Salinarimonas sp.: one gene and its partner. The protein of the gene in region 1 interacts with the protein of each later gene in a pairwise test. Links are inferred from orthologs where the notes say so. Each region holds a gene or a part of one and is shown on either strand. Other genes may lie near its edges.

The links. The genes of interacting proteins can lie anywhere in the genome.
Region 2: the proteins of ileS (region 1) and ABL310_RS19965 interact in binary tests that used the Escherichia coli proteins (3 or more experiments, as listed by UniProt). The link is inferred for Salinarimonas sp. from one-to-one orthologs.

What each region holds. Positions count from the first base shown.
Region 1 is NZ_CP157794.1:4,540,120-4,543,902, reverse strand. Bases 51-3,764 are described here. They hold ileS (isoleucine--tRNA ligase), read left to right. Parts: upstream 51-426; coding sequence 427-3,564; downstream 3,565-3,764. Other genes in these bases: ABL310_RS21020 (c-type cytochrome), read left to right, coding at 3,624-3,764; ABL310_RS21030 (hypothetical protein), read left to right, coding at 90-350; ABL310_RS21035 (hypothetical protein), read left to right, coding at 51-90. In the rest of the region: more of ABL310_RS21035, read left to right, coding at 1-50; more of ABL310_RS21020, read left to right, coding at 3,765-3,783. UniProt on the Escherichia coli protein: Catalyzes the attachment of isoleucine to tRNA(Ile). As IleRS can inadvertently accommodate and process structurally similar amino acids such as valine, to avoid such errors it has two additional distinct tRNA(Ile)-dependent editing activities.
Region 2 is NZ_CP157794.1:4,324,397-4,327,407, forward strand. What follows is about bases 8-2,949. They hold ABL310_RS19965 (sugar ABC transporter substrate-binding protein), read left to right. Parts: upstream 8-981; coding sequence 982-1,917; downstream 1,918-2,949. Other genes in these bases: ABL310_RS19970 (ABC transporter permease), read left to right, coding at 2,085-2,949. Also shown: more of ABL310_RS19970, read left to right, coding at 2,950-3,011. UniProt on the Escherichia coli protein: Part of the ABC transporter complex RbsABC involved in ribose import. Binds ribose. Also serves as the primary chemoreceptor for chemotaxis.

The sequences.
Region 1 (3,783 bases):
CTGTCCGAGGTTCTGGCGCGCGCAGGTCGCCATCTCTCGGATGAAGACGCTGCCGACCTCGTCGAAGCGATCAGGGACTTGCGCCGCTGATGATCGTGCTCGACGCGAATGCGATCGTTCTCCTCATCGCGCCCGGCGGCGCAATGCGACATATCGAGAGTGGCCCGCGGCGCGTCCGGCGGTTCCTCGAGACCGTCGGCAGCCGGGGCGAGACTGTCTTGCTGCCTTCACCTGCTCTCGCGGAGGTGATTGCCGGCGGGTCGGACCGGCTCGCTCTCGTTCGAGAGGAAGTCGCGGTGATCGAGCTCACGGGCCTGCCGGACGATCCGCAGCCCGAGCTGCCCCTCTAGCATCCCCTTCCCGTTATTGCATCGCCGCGCGGGAACGCTTAACTCACCGGGTCTTCCGTAAGAACGAGGCCGACCCGTGACCCGCGCCTACCCGCCCGTCGAGCAGAACCCGAACTTTCCCGACCTCGAGCAGAAGGTCGCCGCGCGCTGGACGAGCGAGCGGACGTTCGAGCGCTCGATCGAGCAGCGCAAGGAGGCGGGCGCCAAGGAGTTCGTGTTCTACGACGGCCCGCCCTTCGCCAACGGCCTGCCGCATTACGGGCACCTGGTCACCGGCTTCGTCAAGGATCTGGTGCCGCGCTACCAGACCATGAAGGGCAAGGCGGTGGACCGGCGCTTCGGCTGGGACTGCCACGGCCTGCCGGCGGAGCTGCACTCGGAGAAGGAGCTCAACCTCTCCGGCCGCCACTCCATCGTCGAATACGGCATCGAGCGCTTCAACGCCCATTGCCGACGCTCGGTGCTCCAGTTCACCGACGACTGGGAATACTACGTGACCCGCCAGGGCCGCTGGGTCGATTTCCGCAACGATTACAAGACCATGGATCGCTCCTTCATGGAGAGCGTGCTGTGGGCCTTCAAGACGTTGTGGGACAAGGGCCTGATCTACGAGGGCTACCGCGTCGTGCCCTATTCCTGGGCCGTGCAGACGCCGCTCTCGAACTTCGAGACGCGTCTCGACAACTCGTATCGCATGCGCCAGGACCCGGCGCTGACGGTGGGCTTCTCGCTGGAGAAGGCGCCGGGCGAGGAGATCGCGCCCAAGCTCTACGCCTGGACGACGACCCCCTGGACGCTGCCCTCGAACCTCGCGCTGGCCGTCGCGCCGGACGCCGACTACGCGGTGCTCGCCAAGGGCGAGGAGCGCGCGATCCTGGCCCAGGCGCGGATCGAGGCCTACGCGAAGGAGCTCGACGGCTACGAGGTCGTGGGCACGATCAAGGGCTCCGAGCTCGTCGGGCGGCGCTACACGCCGCTCTTCCCCTTCTTCGAGAGCGCGCCGAACGCCTTCCAGGTGATCGCGGGCGACTTCGTCGAGCTCGACGGCGGCACGGGCGTCGTTCACCTCGCCCCGGCCTTCGGCGAGGACGACATGCGCGTCGCCACCGCCGCCGGCATCCCGGTGATCGACCCGGTCGATCTCGCCGGCAACTTCACCGACCAGGTGCCGCCCTATGCGGGCAAGAACGTCTTCGAGGCCAACAAGGACATCATCCGCGACCTCAAGGAAGCGGGCCGCGTGCTGCGCCACGAGAGCTACGACCACTCCTACCCGCATTGCTGGCGCACGGACCAGCCGCTGATCTACAAGGCCGTCCAGTCCTGGTACGTGAAGGTCACCGCCTTCCGCGACCGGATGGCCGAGCTTAACCAGGGCATCAAGTGGGTGCCGGACCACGTGCGCGACGGGCTCTTCGGCAAGTGGCTCGAGAACGCGCACGACTGGAACATCTCGCGCAACCGCTTCTGGGGCTCGCCGCTGCCGGTGTGGAAGTCGGACGACCCGGCCTATCCGCGCATCGACGTCTATGGCTCGATCGAGGAGCTGGAGCGGGACTTCGGGGTGAAGCTCGAGGACCTGCACCGCCCCGCGATCGACCAGCTCACGCGCCCGAACCCGGACGACCCGACCGGCAAGTCCACGATGCGCCGGATCGAGGACGTGTTCGACTGCTGGTTCGAATCGGGCTCGATGCCCTTCGCCCAGGTCCACTACCCGTTCGAGAACAAGGAGTGGTTCGAGGGCCACTTCCCCGGCGACTTCATCGTCGAGTACGTGGCCCAGACCCGCGGCTGGTTCTACACGCTGATGGTGCTCTCCACCGCGCTCTTCGACCGCGCGCCGTTCAAGAGCTGCATCTGCCACGGCGTCGTGCTCGACGAGAACAAGCAGAAGCTCTCCAAGCGCCTGAAGAACTATCCGGACCCGGTCGACGTGTTCAACACGCACGGGGCGGACGCGCTGCGCTGGTACATGGTCTCCTCGCCGCTGCTGGCCGGCGGCGACCTCGCCATGCCCAAGGACGGGCGCGCCATCGCCGAGACCGTGCGGCAGGTGATGCTGCCTCTGTGGAACGCGTTCTACTTCTTCACGCTCTACGCCAACACGGACGGCTACGAGGCGACCTTCCGCACCGACGCCGCCGGCGAGCTCGACCGCTACGTGCTGGCGAAGACGGGCGATTTCGTGCGCGCGGTCGAGGGCGCGCTGGACGATCTCGACATCCCGCGCGCGACGGCGGCCTACCTGCCCTTCATCGACACGCTCAACAACTGGTACATCCGCCGCTCGCGCGACCGGTTCTGGGGCGCGGAGATCACGCACGACAAGCGCGACGCCTACGACACGCTCTACACCGTGCTCGTCACGGCGAGCCGCGCGCTCGCGCCCTTCCTGCCCTTCCTCACCGAGCACATGCACGCCGTGCTGTGCGACGGCGCGAGCGTCCACCTCGCCGACTGGCCGGACGCGAACGCGCTGCCGGCGGACGCGGAGCTGGTGCGCCGCATGGACCTCGCCCGCGAGGTCTGCTCGGCGGCGCTCTCGATCCGCACCGACAAGGGCCTGCGCGTGCGCCAGCCGCTGCGCACGCTCACGATCGCCTATGCCGATTGCGCCACGCTCGAGCCGATGCGCGACCTCATCGCCGACGAGGTCAACGTCAAGGCGGTGGAGCTCGTCGACGATCCCGGCCGCTTCGGCAAGACCGTGGTCGCCGTCGACCCGAAGGTCGGCAAGCGGCTCGGCAAGGCGCTCGGCGTCGTGCGCAAGGCGGGGCTCGAGGGCGCCTGGACGCCGGGAGAGGAGGGCCGCGTCGTCGTCGAGGGCGCGATCATCGAGCCGGGCGAGTTCCAGTTCCGCTTCGAGGCCAAGGGCGGCGTCGACGCCATGCCCTTCGCGTCCGGCACCGGCGTCGTCGTGCTCGACACCGCCCTCGACGAAGGCCTCGAGCGCGAGGGCGTCGCCCGCGACCTGATCCGCCTCGTCCAGACCGCGCGCAAGGACGCGGGCCTCGACGTCGCCGACCGGATCGTGCTCGAGCTGCGCGGAGAGGCCGGCGCCCGCGAGGACGTCTCCGATTTCGAGCAGATGGTCGCCGGCGAGACGCTGGCCTCCGCCATCCGCTGGACCGAGGGCACGCCCGCGGGCTTCGTCTCGAAGGGCGCGCTCAAGGGCGGCGAGATCGAGATCGGGGTGGCGAAGGCGGGCTGACCGGGCCGCGCAGGCGCGGCGAGGCGGACCCCGGCGGACGCCTCGCGCGTTGCGTCCCCATGCTCGGCCGGATCGTCCCTGTCCCAGCGCTTCTGGCGCCGTTCGTCGCCATGGGCCTCGCGGCCTGCGAGGACACGCGCCTGCCTGCGCCCGGCGCGGACGGCGTCGAGGCCGGGCGTGCGGCGATCCGGCTCTACGGCTGCGGGTCGTGCCACGCGA
Region 2 (3,011 bases), 220 kb from region 1 along the record:
AGCGCCCCGAGCGAGGGCTTGAGGCCCACGAGGTGGTTCAGCCCCGCCGGCACGCGGCCGGAGCCCGCCGTGTCCGTGCCGAGCGCGAAAGCGCACAGGTTCCGCGCCACCGCCACCGCCGAGCCCGAGGACGAGCCGCCGGGCACCCGGCTCGGGTCGAAGGCGTTGCGCGGAACCGGATGGGGCGTGCGCACGCCGACGAGGCCGGTGGCGAACTGGTCGAGATTGGTCTTGCCGATCATCAGCGCGCCGGCGGCGAGGAGCCGCTCCACCACCGGCGCGGTCGCCGCCGGCGCATAGGCGAAGGCCGGGCAGGCGGCCGTGGTCGGCAGGCCGGCGACATCGATGTTGTCCTTCACCGCGAAGGGAACGCCCCAGAGCGGATGGGTGTGCGGGTCGAACGGCGGCAGCGCCTGCGCCGCCGCGCGGAGCGCCGCGGGATCCGGGCGGGAGAGAAAGACGCCGGGATCGTCGAGGCGTGCGATCGCCGCCTCGATCTCGTCGAGAACCGCGAGCGGGCTCTCGCCGGCCCTGTAGCGGGCGTGGAGAGCGGCGATGGTCGGGGGATTTGCGGGCACGGGCGATCTCTCGGGGTCGGGCGGGTTCTCGGGCTCGGGCGGTTTCTCGGCGATCGAGGCTCTCCGCGCCCCTCGCGAAGGCCGTGCCAGAGCGCGGCCTCGACCGCGGGCCGATACCGCGCTCGTATCGGCCCGTATTGTATGCATCCGCGCACTTCATGCTCAATCGAGAGGCATATCGCTTTGATTTCAGCATCGGCGCTCGGGGACATCCACTCTGGACAAACCCTGGCGGGACCACGCCTGGAGCAGCCTCGACGGGCTCGATTCTCCAAGTCGGATATCCATTCTGGATAAAGTACGGGGGGCAGCCGGACCCGGTCGATGTATTCTCCCACGTCGAGGGGGCCGCGGGCCTCGCCGCAAACGGCCGCGCGAACCGCGGCGAACAGGGAGGAAAACCATGAAACGCGCTCTGATCACGTCGCTTCTGGCTTCGGTCGCGCTCGCTGGCGCAGCCGTCGCGGAGGAGCCCATCCGCATCGGCATCACCCAGAACAACGTCGGCGTCGACAGCTACCAGACGACCTACGAGAAGGCCTTCATCGAGGCGGCCGAGGCCGATCCGATGGTCGAGGCCGTCGTCCTCGACGCCGGCGGCGACGTCGCGCGCCAGATCGGCCAGGTGCAGGATCTCGTCCAGCAGGGCGTCGACGCCATCATCATCTGGCCGACCAACGGCCAGGCCGTCGTGCCGGTGGTGCGCCAGGCGCATCAGGCCGGCATTCCGGTCGTCGTCACCAACAGCCAGATCGCGGAGGCGGGCTTCGACTTCATCGCCTCCTTCTCCGGCCCCGACAACATCACCCAGGGCCAGTACGCCGCGGAGATGATGTGCGATGCGCTCGACGGCTCCGGCCGCGTCGTGCAGATCGCCGGCCAGCCGGGCTACACGACCGCCATCGAGCGCCAGAAGGGCTTCGAGGACGCGCTCGCCGAGCAGTGCCCCGACATCGAGATCGTCGAGACGCAGCCCGGCGACTGGAACCGCGAGAAGGCCCAGCGGGTGATGGAGAACTTCCTCACCAAGTACGACGACATCGACGGCGTCTATTCCGGCGACGACAACATGGGCGTGGGCGCCCTCAACGCCGCCAAGGCGGCGGGCCGCGACGACCTCGTCTTCATCGGCGCGACCAACTTCGCGGTGGGCTACGATGCGATGGGCCGGGGCGAATACTGGGGCTCGGTCTACCAGTCTCCGGTGGAGGACGCCCGCAACGCGCTCGCCACCGCCAAGTCCGTGGTGATGGGCGAGGAAGTGCCCTTCCTCAACTACTTCGATACTCCGAAGATCACCCAGGACAACATGAGCGAGTACGACCGGCCGGTCTTCTGATCGGTTCCCGGGCGGGAGCGGGCGCCGGTTCGGCCGGCGTCCGCGACCTGTCCGTTTCGGACAATCGAATCGCTCGCTCGAGCCGCGCGACGGGGCGCAGATCCCGGGCGTCGGCGAGCGCGTCGCGAGCCCGGGCGGGCTCGACGGGGCGTCGGAGGAAACGGATCATGGCGAAGACCGAGGTGAAGACCGGCGGCGCGCTCGCCGTCCCCGCGCGGCGCGACCTTCGGCCGACGCGCGAGAGCGTGGTGCATCTCCTGCAGACGAAGGGGCTCGTGATCGCCTTCGCGCTCTTCCTCGTCGCGTTCTCGCTGGCGAGCGACCGCTTCGCGAGCGTCGACAACGTCTCCACCGTGCTGCGCCAGATGGCGATCGTCGGCACCATCGCGGTGGGCGTCACCATCGTCGTCATCGGCGGCAATCTCGATCTCTCGGTCGGCTCGCTCCTCTCCTTCACGACGGTGCTGGTGGTCGACCTGCACGACAAGATCGGCCCCGGCCCGGCGATCGTGATCATGTTCGCCGCCGCCCTGGCGGTCGGCTGCGTCAACGGCTTGCTCGTCGGCTTCGCGCGGCTCAACTCGCTGATCGTCACGCTCGGCATGCTCTCGGCCATCCAGGGGCTGACGCTGATCTATTCCGGCGGGCAGAACGTCGACATCGTCGATCAGGAAGGGACCTGGTTTTCCTTCTTCGGGCGCGACTTTCTCCTCGGCCTCGCGGTGCCCACCTGGATCTTTCTCACGCTCGCCGTCGTCTTCCACGTCGTGCTGACCCGCACGAGCTTCGGGCGCAAGGTCTTCGCTGTGGGCGGCAACCCGACGGCGGCGGCCTTCTCGGGCGTGCGCCGGGCGCGGGTCGTGTTCTCCACCTACCTGATCTCGGCCTTCTGCGTCGCCTGCGCGGCGCTCATCCTGGGCAGCCGCGTCATGGGCAGCCAGAACAACGTCGGCCAGGGCTACGAGCTGATCGTGCTCGCCGGCGTGATCCTGGGGGGCACCTCGCTCCTCGGCGGCTCGGGCTCGATCCCCAAGACCGTGGTGGGCGTGCTGATCCTGGGCTTCATCCAGAATGGCCTCCTGCTGCTCGGCTAT